4 regions of the Desulfosporosinus acidiphilus SJ4 genome follow, and region 1 is predicted to be linked to each of the others. Evidence: riboswitches for the same ligand, from Rfam matches in the RefSeq annotation. Region 1 holds a riboswitch; each other region holds the start of a gene.
What was found. Region 1 has a riboswitch for cyclic di-GMP ahead of DESACI_RS13625 (HD-GYP domain-containing protein). Riboswitches for the same ligand answer to the same signal wherever they lie in the genome.

Region 1 (4,505 bases):
ACAAAACAAATGTTGGAACTAGGCATCCCTTTAACTGCGGCAATCATGCCTAATTTACTTTACACTAAACAGGAAGCTGAATTAATTCACAATCTGGGATATGAAATTATTATCCATATGCCTGTTGAGGCAAAAACAGGACGTCCGGAATGGCTTGGGCCCGGTGCCCTTACAACCAATTTATCGTCTCAGGAACTACGAACCCGACTCGAAGAAAGTTTCAGGCAGATTCCTTATGCTGTTGGGATCAGTAACCATATGGGCTCGAAAGGTACGGAAAATCCTAAAATTGTCGCAACTTTAATAGCAATGGCTAAAGACCATCATTTATTCGTTCTGGACAGCAAGACCACTGAATCAACAATCTTAGCTCGAGAGGCTAATAATGCAGGTGTTATCTCAGGTACCCGAGATGTATTCCTAGATAATTCGTCGGACCTGAATTCTATTAAGAAACAAATCCGGCTCTTAATTTCGAAAGCCAAAACTTCCGGCAAGGCTATAGGTATCGGGCATGTTGGCCCACAAGGTCCCAATACAGCTAGAGCAATCAAGGAGATGCTGCCGGAAATAAAAGCCCAGGGAATAGAAATAGTCTCATTATCCAAATTATTAAAATCTCAGGCAAAAAGTCCATAATCCTTTGTTAATAAAGCACTCACTTTGACTTAGAATGCATTCACATTGGCAAATCGACGAATATAGGATAAGAGGTGAATCAGCGGGCAAACTACAAGATACCACGTTTATTTCCGGGAGTTTATCTAGCAATACTTCCGTATTACGTGAGACTCTTTCGCCGGAAGGGAACCATGGAAAGAATTTCAGTACATCAATTTATGACCTTAGGGGCATCTGTTCTCATGGGCGGAACGTTCCTTCTCATTGCAACATTCGTTACAGAGGCGGGAGGGCGAGATGGTTGGATGTCTATCATGCCAGGATTTGCTCTGACTATTCCCTATGGTATTATGGTGCTTTCTCTTTCAGCCCATTACCCAGAAAAAAATTTATTGCAGATCTCTGAATTAATCTTAGGGAGATGGGTCGGCAAACTTATTGGTTCTGTCTATTTCATCATCTCTTGCTACTATGGTGGATTATTATTAGCCTTTATTGGTATTATTTACGAACAATCCATCATGCCGTTAGTTCCCCGTTGGGTTCTTTACCTTGGTGGGCTAATTCTTGTGTTTTATTTGGCAACTTCAGGTATAGAAGTGTTTGCACGTTTTTCCGAAGTTCTCTTGCCTATCATTGTTGTTGCCTTAGTTCTTAATATTTTCCTAACGATCCCACGAATTGAACAAGGTGCTCTCCTTCCATTTCTGGAAAACGGAGTTATCCCTCTGCTTTGGGGAGTCTTTAAAGTGATCCCCTTTCCCATGGTCTATATCCTGTTCTTGGCGGGATTTATTAGATTTTTACCTCACAGTAATAGGCAAGATTTCGCTCAATTAAAATCTGCAATTTGGCGAATTGGATTTCTTGTGGGGATTTTAGATACAGTTGTTGTTGTTATCCAGATTCTCGTCTTTGGTCCGACGGAAACCATCCGATTATTATTCGGTATTCTAGAATTAGGAAAAATGGTAGAAATAAGCAGGACGGTTGCCGGAGTCGAATCCCTATTTATGGGAGTTTGGCTTGGAGCCTTAGTTATTAAATGCAGCGCCTATTTTTTTATGACAAGTTGGGGATTAGAAACCGTCTTTAATTTGAAAGGCCTCAAATGGAGGCTCATCACAAGTGTCGTCTTTCTTACAATAGCTTTCGGGGTTCAGAAAGGATTTTATTTAAGTACTAAGCTTTCTTTTGTCGAAAGTTATTTAATTTTTCCATTTGCCCTTGTTTGGATCCCAGCACTCTGGGCAGCCTCTCATTGGAAAATCATATTCCACACGACCAATAAACCTAGTTAAATCTTGCATTAAATCTACATACTGAGTTTTATTGATTGTCCTGCCTTTATTATCAAGTAAAAGACGAACCAAAGGACGTGTCGGCATCTGCATCGGAACTGCTGCAACTACTCCAATTTCACCGGTATTGAGAGTCACCACTGAATTTTCCGGGTATAAAATTAAACTCTCTCGAAAAGCTTTCACAACTTGTGGATTATAGGCTTTATCTGCTCCTGCTATAATCATTTCCAGGGCATAATAGGGAGGTAAACCTTTTCGATAGGGCCTGTCTGCCGTTAAAGCTTCGAATACATCCGTAACAGCGACAATTTGTGCATCCAGATGAATTTTTTGCTTATTCAATCCAAAAGGGTACCCAGTCCCATTCCAACGTTCATGATGTTTAATCACCGTATCCATTATGCTTGTCAATAAGTTGCAATTCTCCAGCATTTCTGCTCCAAGCTGAGGATGACGTCTCATAATAGCTAATTCGTTCTCGGTTAAATTACCCGGTTTATTCAATATTTCCTTGGGAATATTCAATTTGCCTAAATCATGCAGGAGGGCACCCAAGGTTAAATGCTTAAGTTTTGTCTCAGGGTACCTTAAACGCATACCTGTCATGGTTGCCAAAATAGCTACGTTCAAACTATGCACGAATGTACCGTAATCATAGTTTCTAAACTGTTCAAGGTCCAAGGGTACAACATCTAAGTTCAAATAAACATTGAGTGGTTTTAGTTGTTCAACGATTGTTTCCACGAGAACGATGGTTTTTTCTATTTGTTCGGCAGTAATCAGTTTTGCTTCATGAAAAATATTCCATAAGGAACCAACTAAACCTTCATAGACATCTTTGGGGAATGGTTTCCCACTGTTTCTAGAGGGATATTCATCATCCTCTTGTTTATCCCAAATATAAACTTTTCTCTTCCTTAAAAGATCTCCTATACCTTCTGTCACTGGCTGTCCTTTATGAAGTAATAATACACCGGCTTTATCAAATAGATCTGCACTTGCAGGCATTCCTACCGTAAGATTTAATTGTGCAGGTTTTAATAACCAATTCAAAGAGTTTCCCCCTCCCTCCGTCTCTTTGCTCTCTATATGTAAATTCCCTTTGAGAAACATTAAATGTAGTGTCTCTTAAACTCTTGTTGTTTTGTTTTACCTGTTAATGTTGGTTCTTAACCATAAAAAAAATAAAGCACCGAACTCAACGATCGGCGACACAATTTTATATGGTAACCCGGCTATCTTATCAAGAATCTAAGACCCGTGGCTTTGCGTCCTCAGCTCTCACTGAGTTTGCCTTTAGCACTGAAGTTTAATTAACTTTTATTCCTACTAATGTTTAAGGGATTAATCTCCACTGAAAGGTAGTATATTATACAATATTCTAAAGAACAACATTTTTTGCCCATTATAACAAATTTTTATCCTTTTATTACAATACTACTAATTCTGGAACACTTTACAAACTTTTTTGACATTTAAGTACTGTATATCACTTATTATTCGTCGTCTAAAATACTTTTTACCAATAAAAACTTATGTAAAAACGATGCCCAAATGAAAAAGTTATGATTACCCATTTGTCGAATCCTTACTCTTCCTGTAAAATTAAACTGTTCACATTAAATATTATTAAGGAGGTTATTTTATGTCTGGGACTCCGTCCACTTCCCCGTCTCGCAAGGTTCCTATGTTTCCCATCAGAGGAATATTATTCTTAGTCATTGTTTTGTTAGTCTGCGTGCTAGCTTATGGTCGGTTTACTGGTGCTCTCCCTTCCATGGAAGCGAAAGTGACATCAACGTCTTCATCGTTACCCGGCCACTTTTCGGTAACATTTCCCACGCAGGGTGAATCAGCTGTTGGTACAGAAAATTTAGGTGTTGTCGCTTCAACTTCTAACCAAAGTCCTGTTCCTATTGCTAGTGTAACAAAAATAATGACTGCCTATTTGGTCTTAAAAACTCATCCATTGCAGCCTGGTGAAAACGGTCCCACATTAACCATGACTGCTCAGGATGTCGCAAGCTACCAAAGCGATTTAAGTAATGGCTATTCCGTCTTAAAGGTTGCAGAAGGAGAAACTCTTACTGAAAAACAGCTTCTTGAAGGTCTATTACTTCCGTCAGGAGACAATGTGGCAGATACCTTAGGGCGCTGGGTATCAGGATCTAACGAGAATTTTGTTGCCAAGATGAACGAAACTGCCAAATCCCTTGGTATGACTAAAACTCACTATGCGGATGCCAGTGGTGTCAGTGAAACTACTGTCAGCAATGCTGTTGATCAAATAAAAATTGCTCAAGCTGCAATGCAGGATCCTGTTTTTCGTCAAATTGTTGCTATGCCGCAAGTGACCCTGCCCGTAGCCGGAACTGTCTATAATGTAAATGGTATGCTCGGAAAGCACGCAATTGTTGGTATAAAAACAGGTTCTACATCAGCTGCAGGGGGCTGCTTCATCTCTGCAACACCTGTTCAAGCGGGCGATGAAACTCATTACATTATTGGTGCTGTGTTAGGTCAAGTTACACAACAATCTCTCCAAAGTGCTCTTGAGGCTAATGTCAACATACAGGATCA
Region 2 (4,505 bases), 2.1 Mb from region 1:
TAACGGACACCAGCCCAGGAAGACTATCAATAACATCATGCAGACGTGTATATTCCCCCATCATCATCTCATGAGCATTTCTTAGTTCATTTTGGATTTGTTTTATTTCCGAGATGTTCTGAAATAATATGACACGTCCTAATTCATCACCAAAGTCATCCAACAAAACTGAAAAAGAACTTAAAACTGGTATCAATGTTCCATTCTGAGTTATTATTTCATTTTCGCTGCGACTCGAAATACCGGTTTTAGACAACATCAAATCGCTTTGGAAAAATTGCTCTGCGAGCTTACCCCTAAGATTACTTTCCTCATATCCTAATAGTTGAAGTGCTCCCTTATTTATACTCGTTATTTTCCCCTCCGGATCAGTAATTATTAACCCCTCATTCATAATTTTCAAAACGTCCAAGACAACACGTTCTGAGGTGAAACTCATCAGTTTTAATTTAATCATTGAGTACCTAATTACCAGGCAAACAAAGAGGATAGAAACTACTGCAAGTTGCGGAAGGTATGTCTTTTTTAAGAGCGGTAATATAATATTCGTTATTGAACCTAGAATTAAGGATGCTAGAAGAGAATAAGCAACTAATTTAGACTGTTTCTTTTCTCTCACCAATTTCGACTTTTTACCCCAATCCAGAATTAGCCAAATACTGACAAGGGCGAATACTACACTGTAAATACCATAATAATAATCCCAAAGCACTCCATTTCTCTTAGGAATTAAAAAAGTCCATCCATAGGAAGCCCGCACAATTTCGTTAGCTGAAGTAGTATGAAGAAAGTAGAGATAAATGGCAATCAAAGAGGGGACAACAAGCGGCAAATGATTCCAAGGTTTCTTTAAATAGGCCTCTCGTTTGGTCAGATAAATAAATAAATACAACACCATGCTAAACAATGTAGACCAAGAAAGAGAAGATAACCTATTAAAAAAATAGGCAGCCTCCTTAGTGCTTGAGGAAGTCATCAAGGCATAACAAAAGGCCCAGAATGCTAAGTTCAAACTTATCGCTAAAAATATTTTATTAATTATATTTTTGCGATCTTTAAAGAATAATGATATTCCCAAAAATAAATAGACACTACTGCAAGTCAGATACAAATAAACTAACGCTATCACCGGCAACCCCACTTTCAGAAACCCATAGAATAAGCAATAAATCATATTCAACATTTTCATGTTAATTTTTGATTAATCATGTCACTATCAATACTATATTCTAGATATACAGCGAAATATGTCGATTTAAGAGAAGCTTCGCAAAAAAACTGCCTAAGAACCCCTCGGTAGTCCGTGGCCAGTACGAAAAAAGAACGATCGTCGGTTTATACCTTCACTCGTTCTTAAGCAATTTTCCTAAAACTGCAGGTTTGCAATCGTTAATCGTGGTAAGTCACGATGGGAAAATCAATCTGCTTAGTTGGCAGATTAATGATTATCAGTGCGATAAACTTGTTACTTCTTTGACTAGCGGAAAACGAACAAAAAAAGTTGTTCCCCTGGGACTGCTCTTAAAGTCAATAGAAGCATTATGACGAAAAGCGATATCGTAACAGATGCTCAGGCCTAATCCTGTTCCGTTCTCTTTTGTCGTAAAAAAAGGTGTACCAATTCTGTCCAATTGTTCTGTTGGGATACCTCCGCCCTCATCCTCAATACATAGGATCACAAATTCGTTCTCAACATATGTCTGAATAGTTAGCGTTCCCCCTGCTTTCATTGCCTCTAAGCTGTTACGACATAAATTAAGCACTAATTGTGAGATTTCATCCGGATTGAGCATAGTATTAGGGGTTTCTCTGGTATTAAATTCTATTTGTTTATCCTGAGAACCTGAGTCTGCCTCAAGCAATGGATATAGATGTCTTAAAATTTTGTTGATATTAAAGTATTGGAGCCCTTTCGTGGAATTTCTTGATATTGCCAAGTAATCCGAGATAATCGAATTGGCTCGATCAAGTTCATTAATCATTAGCTCAAATATCTGACCTTGTAATTGAAACTCCGGTTTAGACCCAAGAAACTGGAGATATCCCCGTACCACCGAAATCGGATTCCTAATTTCATGGGTTATCCCTGCGGCCATTTGGGCCACTAAATTCAGACGTTCTAGATGTGCCATTTCTCGATGCAGGCGAGACAGTTCTTGCTCTCCCTTTTTTCGCTCTGTAATATTGTAAAGGGTTTTTATGACAAGTCTTGTTCCATCAATATCTCTAAATGGCTGATATTTGGCTTCGTAAATTTCTCCGTTATAGAAAGTATCCTCATTTTCCATAGGCCGTCCTTCAACAAACACTTCATTTATCTTACAGTTCTCACAAGGGGTTGTCCTTCCAAACATATTGTAACAGAACTCAACGTGATCCTCACCAAATTCTCTGTTATAATTGCGATTTGCGAAACGAACCTTATAATTTTCTTCCACTACAATGACTATACCCGGCAGACTGTTCAACAAATCGAGCATCCGTTGATGATCCTCTTTGATTGCTTCACTTTTTTTTCTTTGCTCATTATTGATCTTTATTAAGAGACTACCCGTTACCCCCCCCCAAAATAACGAGTATCCAGGAAATTCTTAGTGAATGATTATGAGAATCAAGCCATCTGTCAAAGCAAAAAAGAATAAGTCCAATTAGGAGTCCTAGGACTATAAATTTTCTTTCTTTCATCTTTTTCTCCCTCAATATTATAGGATTCTTCTTATGGCTGGACGAAGATAATCTTCCCAAGTGAAAAGCCTGGTTTATTCATAAAACCAGGCCGGTTGCGCTACTTGTTCCACATGTATAAAGCGCCCAAATTATAATACATGTTTCTAAACTTCCTAATTTGTATTAAATTAGCAAAAAATAAACATTTTTGTTCTAAAACTCTTTATGTGTAGTATAACATAGATATACTGTTCTAATTTGTCACATTATGTAACTAGTGGAAGAAAAAGTTTTGTTTGATTAGTATACGACTTATATTAATACTTTATTTTAGAGAAAAGCATACGCTGCATTAAAAAAAGTTTAATGCAGCGTACTCCATTATTAAATATTAAAGTATAACGGTATTGTAATGGTAAAAGGGATAGTGAAAGGTCTAATATACGATAAATGTAAAGTACATCGGATAAACAAAGAACCTTTTTGTCCCCCTGCATACAGCAGGAACACTATTACATCCCTTTAAGTTTAGAATTTAATGGTTTTGGGCTCAGTTGTCATAAATGTTGCCGTTGCATCTTCAAAATACAGCACCTCAAAAACTCCATCATCAACTTTGTACATTTTTGTAAGTGAAGGATTCTGGTCAAGCATAGCTTGTTTTGCTTCCGGTCTTTTATCAACGATCGCCTTTGCTTCTAAGCGAAACCAGCCGCCATCTTTGTTTAAGGCAGCAATTTCGATTTTAGTGTTCTTTTCAATTTGTTTAAATACGTTCTTTGTATTGTTTGTGCATATATACAGCTTGCCCTCAAATTTTGCTACCGCTCCAAAGGGGCGGTTTCTCGGCTGATCACCATCCATTGTTGCAATAAAGAAAACCTGGTTGTTTTTAAAAAACTCGAATACTGTTTCCATTGATCTTTACTCCTTTCAAGCCATACCTCTATAATGCATTTTATGACGGTAGAATAATTTATACAAGTACGATCTTTTATGATAGTATATTTCATTATTGATACTATTACTACAGGAGGGCCATATGAAAGAGAATGAAAAATTAGTAGGGCGATGTCCCTATGTAACAGCACAAAAAGTATTATCCGGGAAATGGAGTCTCTTAATTTTACATTATATAAGTGAAAAAACTCTGAGATTCAATGAGTTACAGCGTTTAATGCCGGATTTAACACAAGCAACGTTGACAAGGCAGTTGCGGGCACTGGAGGAAAATGGGCTTATCCTTCGCAAGGTCTATCACCAAGTTCCCCCAAAAGTAGAATACTCACTAAGTGACATTGGTATTGAATTTAATGAAGTCCTAGAGAAATTGGAAGTATGGGGTAAAAAATATATACAAAGCCATTTTCAGGCACACCTTGAACCAGATATTTGAAAACTACCTTTGCTTGTATAGTAAACCCAAAGAGCATTTATGAAAAGCAATATACTCGTGGAAAAGAAGACATAATGGAAACCCCAATAGGCGGCCATCTGACCTCCAATTACCGGGCCAGCGACGTTGCCTAAATTTTGAGCTGCATTATTATATCCGAATATTCTTCCTGAAATCGTTTCCGGGATGTTGCTTTTAAGAAGTGAATTAATAGCCGGCAAAAAACCAGCGGTAGCAATACCCATCATAAAGCGCAAAATTATCAGCTGCCAGGCGTTCCGGACATAGGCCTGGGGAATCAAAATTATGGCTGCCGCAAGAAGACAAACAAATAATACGGAATAAGGCCCTATCCTATCGGATAATTTGCCGAGAAAAGGGGCGATCAATACATTAGCTAAACCCACTGCTGAAACAACTGCACCGGAAATAATTGCTATAT
Region 3 (4,505 bases), 2.2 Mb from region 1:
CATCCTCCGTGAACCAACCCTTGTCAACCGCTTAAAGGATGGTAATTGTCCAAAATGCGGCTTAAAGATTTTTGGCGAATTCAAGTGAGACTTGAGTCTAGTAATAGCGGAGGACCAGGTATCCGGCGGAGATAATAATGCTGAGAAGCATCATAGGAAAACCTACTTTAAAAAATTGGATATAGCGGATTTTGAGGCCGTTCTTTACAGCAATTCCTGCCACGATGAGGTTAGCTGAGGCCCCTACTAAGGTACCGTTTCCGCCGAGACAAGCTCCTAAGGCTAAGGCCCACCATAGAGGTTGAGTTTGAGCTGGGGTAAGATGACTAAGCTCAGCTAATTTTTGGATTAGGGGGATCATGGTGGCCACATAGGGAATATTATCGAGAAATGAAGAAAGCAGTGCGGATATTATTAAAATTGAAAGGGTTGTTAAAAGGGGATTTCCCCCGGTTAAACTCATGCTCCCTTTTGCCAGATAGTCAAGGATTCCGGTTTCCACGAGTCCTCCCACAAGCACAAATAAGCCGGCGAAGAAAAAGAGGGTTGGCCATTCGACAGCCAGGAATATATCCTCCGGCTCTTCATGGGTCCAGAGCATTAACAGCATGGCTCCGCTTAGGGCAATGGTTGCAGTTTCTAAGTGAAGGAGGGAATGGAGGGAAAAAGCTAAAATCACAAGGCCCAAGATGACCAAACATTTTTTGAGCAAGGAAAAGTCTTTTATCTGTTCCCATTCGTTCTGCATCATTAGTTTGTGTTTTAAATCCTCGCCGGTGGTTAGCTTGCGGCGATAAAACAAATATAAAACTGATAAAGTCGCCACAATAATGATAAGGATTATGGGAAGAAGATTTATAATAAAATCCAGGAAGCTGAGGCCTGTTTGCCCGGCGATCATAATGTTGGGCGGGTCCCCGATCAGAGTCGCTGTGCCTCCGATATTACTCATCAGGATTTGGCAAAAGAGAAAAGGAATAGGATCAACTTCCAGTTCGTCAGCAATTGATAAAGTAATTGGGACAATTAACAAAACTGTTGTAACGTTATCTAAAAGAGCGGACAAGATACCCGTGAGAAGGGACAAGGAAATCAAAAGCATCGCAGGATTTCCTTTGACTTTTTTGCTGACCCAAACAGCCAGAAAGGAAAAGATACCTGATCTGCGGGTAAGATCAACGATGAGCATCATCCCGATTAATAACCCTAAAGTATTCCAATCAATATGTTTGACAGCTTTATCTTGTGTGAGCACCCCCAGAATAATCATCAATGAGGCACCGGAAATTGCAATAACTGCACGGGGAAACTTTTCGAGGATGATCAAAAAATAGCTAAGTAGAAATATACTTGCTGCAATCCAAATGAGCATCGACACGCCTCCAAGCTTCTCTAAATCATAATGTTCCCAAGATTCGCTTAGAAATATAAAAGGGGAGAGTAGTCCATAGTACTACTCTCCCCAGAGAAGTTCATCTTGTAGTCTGGCGATCTTAGCTTTCCTGCGCTGGCAAGCATTTGCTTTAAGCCTTAGATCCATGACTTTAGCGTCCCCCGCTTTCGCGAAGTTTACCCCAACCGAAAAAAATATAAGTTATATTATCATATATTACCAAAAGTATAGCAAGGAACTTAAAAGACAGTCAAGAGGGATAATCCCATAAGTTTTAGCAATTTACGGGATAATACGTAAAATTCGAGGAGATAATAGCTTGGAAAAGTTATTGTGTTGAAGCAAGGAGGTTATTTGGGTGTTTAAACATGTCAAAGATATGGAATACACGGTTCATGTCGATCAGCCTGATCCTCGATATGCGGTCCTGTTGTTGGAACAGTTTGGGGGCGGCAATGGCGAACTTAAAGCCGCGATGCAGTATTTCTCTCAAAGTTTAGGTTGTAACGATCCTAAAATAAGGGATTTGCTGCAGGACATTGCAGCTGAAGAATTAAGCCATTTGGAGATGGTAGGAGAAGCCCTGGGGATGCTCATCGGACCTGTTGACAATATTCCCAAAGACTTTGCTGCCAATCATATGGCTTTGCTGGGAGGAGGACCTTTACTGGTAAATTCCGCCGGCGTTCCGTGGACCGCTAACTTTGTCAATTCCACGGGAGACCTTTATACAGATCTTTCATCCAATGCCGGAGCGGAACTTCGGGCTAAACTGATTTATGAACGTCTCCTTCAACAGACCGATGATGCCGGCGTCAAAGACATGATCCGGTTCCTTTTAAGCCGGGAAGAATCCCATAACTTCTCATTTATGCAGGCCTTAGAAACTCTTAAGGGTTCCGGAGTTAACAAGGACTTCAGAGATTCGGATTTCTCGAAAAAATATATGAACATGTCCACCGGACAAGGCGATAGCCGCGGTCCATGGAATCAAGGAAATGGGTTTTCTTATGAAGAAAATCCTAATGAAAAGTATGGCGGACCGGCCCAATACGGAAAAGATCCTCAGCCCAACGGACCACGGGAGGTAAAACCGGGTTATATGGACCACACCCGCAACAATCCTCAATATAACCAGCCGCAGCCCCCTAAACATTAGTTTCCCCGGAACAAAGGACGAACCCCGTCCTTTGTTTTTTTAGCCGCTTCGCCGAGTATCTTTGAAGCAAAGGCCACTCTAAAGAGTAGGGTATTGACAAAACTTAATGAACCGACTAATATTATTTCGTAAACGAAATATTCGATGACGTAATTTACGCGGACGAAATAAAATCGAAGGAAGTAGAATTATGGATAATTCAAATCAAAGTTACGAAATTGCTAAGTTGTTTCATGAGATCATGGTTCTTTTCAGACACAATATAGGGAACATCTTTGAAGAAAAGGGAATGACTGTGACTCAGATGATGGTCATGGGGATCTTAAGTAAGGAAAATACTATTAAGATCACTGATCTAAGCGGGAAGCTTAGCCTATCAAATAGTACGGTTTCAGGTATTGTGGATCGTCTGGAAAACATGGGACTTGTGGTAAGAAACCGAAGTGAGCAAGACAGAAGGGTTGTATATGTCAGTGTTTCGCCGAAATTTTCAGAAATGCACGAGCATTACCATCAATTGATACTCAAAAAAATCGCTTGCACCTTAAGTAAAGCCTCCTCAGACGACCAGGCTAAAATCATTGAGGGGTTGGAACTTTTAAAAACGATGCTTAATAATTAACCCAGTTCAAAGCTGGAATCCAGAGAATGGTATGAGGTAGGAGAAGCTCATGGTAAAATTATATAAATTTTTAAGACAATTCTCACCCTATATTTGCGGTGTTTTCTTGTTCCTTTTTGTACAGGTGCTTTCTGATCTTTACTTGCCGACCTTAATGGCGGACATAGTCGATCATGGGATTGTCAATAATGACATAGGCTATATTTTGCAAATCGGCGGTCATATGCTTTTAATTGCTGCCGGAGGAACTTTATGCGCCATTATTGCCAATTTCCTCTCTGCCAAAACTGCAGTAGGGTTTGGCAGGATCCTGCGTGAAAAGATCTTTGCTAAAGTTCAGAGCTTTTCCCTGCAGGAATTTGATAAGCTTGGTACAGCAACTCTCATTACAAGAACTACTAATGACGTAAATCAAGTACAGCAGGTCTCCGTATTAATATTAAGCATGATGGTCAGTGCACCCCTTACTTGCCTGGGGGGGATTTTTATGGCGATCCATGAAGATCCCGGTTTAACCTGGGTTCTCTTAGTATCAGTACCGGCGCTGTTTACAGTGATCGGGATTGTCCTGTCCAGAGGCATACCTCTTTTTAAGCTTATGCAAATAAAACTTGATAAACTCAATCTTGTTCTACGAGAAAATTTGACGGGTATCCGTGTTATAAGGGCTTTTAATCGAATTGAAAAAGAAAAGAAAAGGTTTGATGAAGCGAATTTGGATCTTATGAACAATGCCGTGAAAGTTAATAAAATAATGGCTGTGCTCATGCCGATGATGATGTTGATTATGAATTTCACAACGATTGGGATCATATGGTTTGGCGGGATTCGTATTAATAACGGCGAGATGCAAGTGGGTTCCCTGATGGCTTTTATTCAATATACGACGCAAATTCTGTTTTCTTTTTTGATGATGACGATGTTATTTGTTACAGTACCTCGTGCCCAAGCCTCCGCTGCCAGGATTAACGAGGTTTTGGAAACGGAGGTTGGGGTTAAGGATGCGCTTCAGACGAAGGTCGTACCTTTAAAAAAAGGGTTTGTTGACTTTGAGAATGTTTCTTTCAGATACCCGGGAGCGGAACAACCTGCCCTCAAGGAAATCAGTTTTAGTGCCGGCCCGGGAGAGATCACGGCAATTATCGGAGGGACAGGTTCCGGGAAATCAACGCTAGTTAATTTAATTGCCCGCTTTTATGATGTTGGGAGCGGTCGTGTTTTAGTTGACGGAGTTGATGTCCGAGAAATCAGTCAAGAACATTTGAGAGCAAAGATTGGGTTTGTTCCCCAAAAGTCTGTGCTTTTTTCAGGGACAATCGCCGACAATATCC
Region 4 (4,505 bases), 1.2 Mb from region 1:
TAAAGTGAATTCGGAACCGAATCTCTCCTTCTCCATATCGCTTAATCTCCCCATCCCAATAGGTCACTTCGCAAGGATCGGCAAACATGTTTTTTAGAACATTATGATAAAAAGCTTTGTCAATACTCATTTTATATACCTCCTAACCAGCAGCTCCTTTTTCTCCTTCCCCACTAATCCTGCTTTTAGTCTCGAATATCTCGACCACGGCTGAAGAGATACATTTAGAAGAGACATATCTAATCCTTAATTTCTTCTCTGGTCATTGTTTCGAATAGTGCCTGGGCCCGCTTCTTTAAGTCAAGAATATCTTGCCGGACAAGTTCAATTTTGGAGATTTTTTGCTCAACCAAGGCAAGTTCTGCATCAAGGTTATCTATATGTACTATCATTCCGCCACCGAAGCCCCTGGGTTCAATGTTATAAAGACCTCGCTAATTTATTTAATTCCATCGACATGGACGTAATTTCTTCAATACTTGCAGAAATTTCTTCAGAAGCGGCAGCTTGTCCTTGACTGGCATCCAGGGACATCGTACTTTTACGGCTTGCTTCTTCAACGTTCTGTTTTATAGTATCTGTCAATTGTTTGATTCTGGGAACCGTGCTCTTGGATTGAGCGGAAAGCTTTCTAATCTCTTCGGCAACAACGCCAAATCCCCTGCCTGCATCGCCCGCTCGAGCTGCTTCGATAGAAGCGTTCAAACCTAACATTTGTGTTTCATCGGCAATCTTCTTAATAAAAGCCGATACTTTGTTAATCTCCTCCGATATATTAATTATTCCTTTAATATCCGCATTAAGTGCTCCTTCATTGGAGTGAATTTCCGAAGCAGAAGCCGAAAGTTCCTCTATTGCTGCAGCGATGCCTTCCAAGCTGCTTTCAAGATTATGCGACACCTCACGCAAGGTAACCGCTGTTTTCTTCGGAGTTACAATTCCTAAGGTAGCCACGAGATTTTTCTTTTCATCATCATACAGTGGGAAATTAGCAATCGTAAGCGGTTGCCCATATTTCGTGGCATCAATCTCTTCAATAATAGGTTTTTTGGTCTTAAGCGCCCGATAGGCAATATCCGTTTCTTTTAGTTCATAACCTACGGTGATAGACGGCATATCAAATTTCTGCGAGGCCTGGGTGTAAGCGATTTTTGTCAAATCCGACATGTATATAAAAGCCCCTTCCGGGAACATTTCTGATAAAATCGGGGCAAAATCTCCAAAAGCAGCAGCGACTGGGTGCAATTTAGGCAATGCGATAGAAAAAGCTCCCCAAATATTGCCGTTCTCTTCGATGATAGGAATTGAGACGATGAAAACTCTCATGCCATAAACAGTACGAGGAACATTCTGTGTTACAACCTTTTTTTCTCGTATTGCTTGCATTGTCGTGGTATCCTCGTTTAGCTTGTTGCCAACTTTAAAAATGTCTAAGGAAAATGAGTCCGATGTTTTTACCCAAACAAACGTATCATGTTCCACAACGCCAAACAATGCGCCGCCGGGAATTAAATTGGCTAATAATTCAGCCATGATCTTACATGCCTCAACGCCTGCAAAAGCTATCATCTCATATCTCTCCTATTCTTGTTACCAAATCAGCGTTTTGGTTCAAGCTATTCAGCGCTAGGCAAAAGCAATGCCGCCAAGGTTTATATTCTTGACGACAAAGACATTCAAAACACTATTGTGCAACCCGGCTATCTTTCGTTAATAGAAAGACCCGTGGCTTTGCGTCCTTAGCTTTCACCAAGTTTGCCTTTGTCTTTTATTGTATATTATAGCACAAGAATGTAATCGAATGTTGATATTAATAAAAATATAGGGAATATTTCAATTTATAGTAATACTTTAGGGCAACGTTCTTTTCGCATTCAATAATCTCAATTCCTTAGAGGAGAATCCTTTTCTAATCGCGAACATATTTAAATCACTATGGAGGTGACTTAATAATGTATTTTACACCACTATTTGAAAATGATGTGCCGGCGGAACTTCTTTCCTGACGGATTGATGATGATATGCTCTTCCGTCTGGAATACCGATGCAATTTTAAAGACGGAGGGAACTACTGTGTCAAATAACAAACTAGGCTCATTATACCTAGCTTTAGCAGCAACTATTTGGGGCGGCATGTATGTTATAAGTAAAGTCGTGCTAAGTTTTATATCACCCTTAGAATTAGTCTGGCTCCGTTATGTCATTGCCCTGGTGGTCCTTACAGCGATGTCTGTCTTAACGCATCAATCCTGGCATATACGAAGGCGAGACATTCCATTGATACTGGCTATTGGCCTAACCGGCTATGCTATATCGATCTGGACTCAATTTCTAGGAACAAAGCTATCAACTGCGCAGATGGGTGCCGTGATTACATCTGCAACTCCAGCATTTATGGTAGTATTTGCTCGATTTTTACTCAAAGAAAAAATTACTTTTCGCAAATGGGTCTCTGTCATTTTGGCAACCATCGGAGTATTGTGCATTGTCGGGATCGGTGATGTCAATATAAATTATCAGCTCGGAGGACTAATTTTAGGAATTGCCGCCTTAACTTGGGCCTTAATGTCTGTACTCATAAAACGAGTCCCCAGTGACTACTCTCAGCTTGTTGTTACAACTTACGCTATTTTTGCAGCGACCGTAATCATTACCCCTTTTGCAGCAACGCAGTTGAACCAGAGCACAATCGACGTTCTGACGCATCCAGCCATCTGGGAAGGGATCTTATATCTTGGTGTTGTGTCTACTGCCTTAGCGTTCTTTCTTTGGAATAAAGGTTTGCAAATGGTTGAAGCAGCCAGCGGAAGCCTCTTTTTCTTCTTTCAGCCTCTGAGCGGAACTTTACTAGGCTGGCTGTTTCTCGGTGAACAAGTCGGAATCACATTCTTAATAGGTTCTCTTTTAATTCTTGGCGGGGTTTTATTAGTTGTAAAAGAAAGCTGATTCAATCAATTGCTCTTAGCTGAAGGAGTTCACTATGTCAGATACCCTAACATTTAACACGGAGCCGTGTTAAAACTCGGCTCTAAAAATCCAAATGAGTGCCAATAGCCAAAGGTGTTCTCACTTCACTAGTACAGTGGAGTGAGAACACCTTTATTTAATGACTAGGTAAACAAACTTCTTAACCGGCTTCGGCGGCTTCAAACTGACTGTTATAAAGATTAGCGTAGAAACCACCTTTCGCAAGAAGCTCTCGATGATGTCCCTGTTCTACAATATCACCGTGATTCATGACCAGGATTAAATCCGCGTCACGAATTGTCGATAAACGATGGGCAATAATGAAACTCGTTCTGTTTGCCATAAGGTGATCCATAGCCTTTTGTATTTCTACTTCCGTACGAGTATCCACAGAACTGGTAGCCTCGTCAAGAATAAGAATTTTAGGGTCAGCCAATATGGCACGGGCTATGGTCAAAAGCTGTTTCTGTCCTTGGGATACATTGGAAGCTTCTTCATTCAAAATCATATTATACCCGTTAGGTAGTGTATGAACGAAACTGTCGACACGGGCAGCCTTAGCCGCCGCCAATACTTCTTGATCACTTGCCTCAAGACGTCCATAGCGAATGTTTTCCATAATGCTGCCATTGTAAAGCCAGGTGTCCTGCAGAACCATGCCAAACATCGAACGCAAATCATACCTGCTGAACTCTCTGATATCGTGTCCGTCTACCAGGATTGAACCGTCATTGACATCGTAAAAGCGCATTAAGAGTTTAACCATCGTCGTTTTTCCCGCCCCGGTTGGACCGACAATAGCCACCTTCTGACCGGGTTTTATTGCAGCAGAGAAGCTATTGATAATAATTTTTTCAGGGTCATAACCAAAATGAACATCTTTGAACTCCACACTACCCTGTACACGCTCCAATTTCACAGGGTTGGGGTTCTCTGGAATTTCATCTTCTTCATTTAAAAACTCAAAAACCCGTTCAGCCGAAGCAGCCGTTTGCTGAAGTATATTTGAAATATTGGCTAATTGCGTAATCGGCTGGGTAAATGACCGTACGTATTGAATAAAAGCCTGGATATCTCCTACCTGCATCGACTTCTTGATAACAAGCCATCCGCCTAAAACGCTGACAGCAACGAAGCTTAAATTCCCCACAAAACTCATAATGGGCATGATTAAACCCGATAAAAACTGGGACTTCCAAGCAACGTTATATAAACTGTTATTAAATCCTTCGAAGGTTTTGATGCTCTTTTCTTCGCCATTAAAGGCTTTGATAATGATGTGGCCGCTGTACATTTCTTCCACATGGCCGTTGACATTTCCTAAATAGTCTTGCTGCAATTTAAAATATCTCTGCGAGAATTTGATGATGACCATTATGATGATCATTGACAAGGGAATCACGAGAAAAGCCACCAACGTTAAAAGCCAGCTTATGCTTAGCATCATTACTAAAACACCGAGAACTGTTGTTATCGAGGTAATTACTTGAGTTAAACTTTGATTCAGAGTTTGGCTGAGGGTATCTACATCGTTAGTT

Region 2: it holds a riboswitch for cyclic di-GMP, as region 1 does, so the genes downstream of both, DESACI_RS04060 (ATP-binding protein) here and DESACI_RS13625 (HD-GYP domain-containing protein) in region 1, are expected to answer to the same signal.
Region 3: it holds a riboswitch for cyclic di-GMP, as region 1 does, so the genes downstream of both, DESACI_RS03530 (ArsB/NhaD family transporter) here and DESACI_RS13625 (HD-GYP domain-containing protein) in region 1, are expected to answer to the same signal.
Region 4: it holds a riboswitch for cyclic di-GMP, as region 1 does, so the genes downstream of both, DESACI_RS08115 (methyl-accepting chemotaxis protein) here and DESACI_RS13625 (HD-GYP domain-containing protein) in region 1, are expected to answer to the same signal.

The regions. Positions count from the first base shown of each region.
Region 1 covers NC_018068.1:2,996,468-3,000,972, forward strand. The annotation lists gene DESACI_RS13615 (divergent polysaccharide deacetylase family protein) at 1-639, shown strand, start outside; gene DESACI_RS13620 (GerAB/ArcD/ProY family transporter) at 813-1,922, shown strand; gene DESACI_RS13625 (HD-GYP domain-containing protein) at 1,830-2,978, opposite strand; cyclic di-GMP riboswitch class I at 3,148-3,230, opposite strand; gene DESACI_RS13630 (D-alanyl-D-alanine carboxypeptidase family protein) at 3,571-4,505, shown strand, end outside.
Region 2 covers NC_018068.1:877,453-881,957, reverse strand. The annotation lists gene DESACI_RS22960 (ATP-binding protein) at 1-1,174, opposite strand, end outside; gene DESACI_RS04060 (ATP-binding protein) at 1,449-2,480, opposite strand; cyclic di-GMP riboswitch class II at 2,766-2,850, opposite strand; gene DESACI_RS04055 (pyridoxamine 5'-phosphate oxidase family protein) at 3,196-3,585, opposite strand; gene DESACI_RS04050 (winged helix-turn-helix transcriptional regulator) at 3,710-4,063, shown strand; gene DESACI_RS04045 (multidrug efflux MFS transporter) at 4,036-4,505, opposite strand, start outside.
Region 3 covers NC_018068.1:751,154-755,658, forward strand. The annotation lists gene amrS (AmmeMemoRadiSam system radical SAM enzyme) at 1-88, shown strand, start outside; gene DESACI_RS03530 (ArsB/NhaD family transporter) at 98-1,429, opposite strand; cyclic di-GMP riboswitch class I at 1,476-1,584, opposite strand; gene DESACI_RS03535 (manganese catalase family protein) at 1,752-2,552, shown strand; gene DESACI_RS03540 (MarR family winged helix-turn-helix transcriptional regulator) at 2,743-3,174, shown strand; gene DESACI_RS03545 (ABC transporter ATP-binding protein) at 3,224-4,505, shown strand, end outside.
Region 4 covers NC_018068.1:1,761,204-1,765,708, reverse strand. The annotation lists gene DESACI_RS08120 (DUF7884 domain-containing protein) at 1-130, opposite strand, end outside; gene DESACI_RS24495 (hypothetical protein) at 240-392, opposite strand; gene DESACI_RS08115 (methyl-accepting chemotaxis protein) at 421-1,569, opposite strand; cyclic di-GMP riboswitch class I at 1,688-1,770, opposite strand; gene DESACI_RS08110 (DMT family transporter) at 2,074-2,946, shown strand; gene DESACI_RS08105 (ABC transporter ATP-binding protein) at 3,128-4,505, opposite strand, start outside.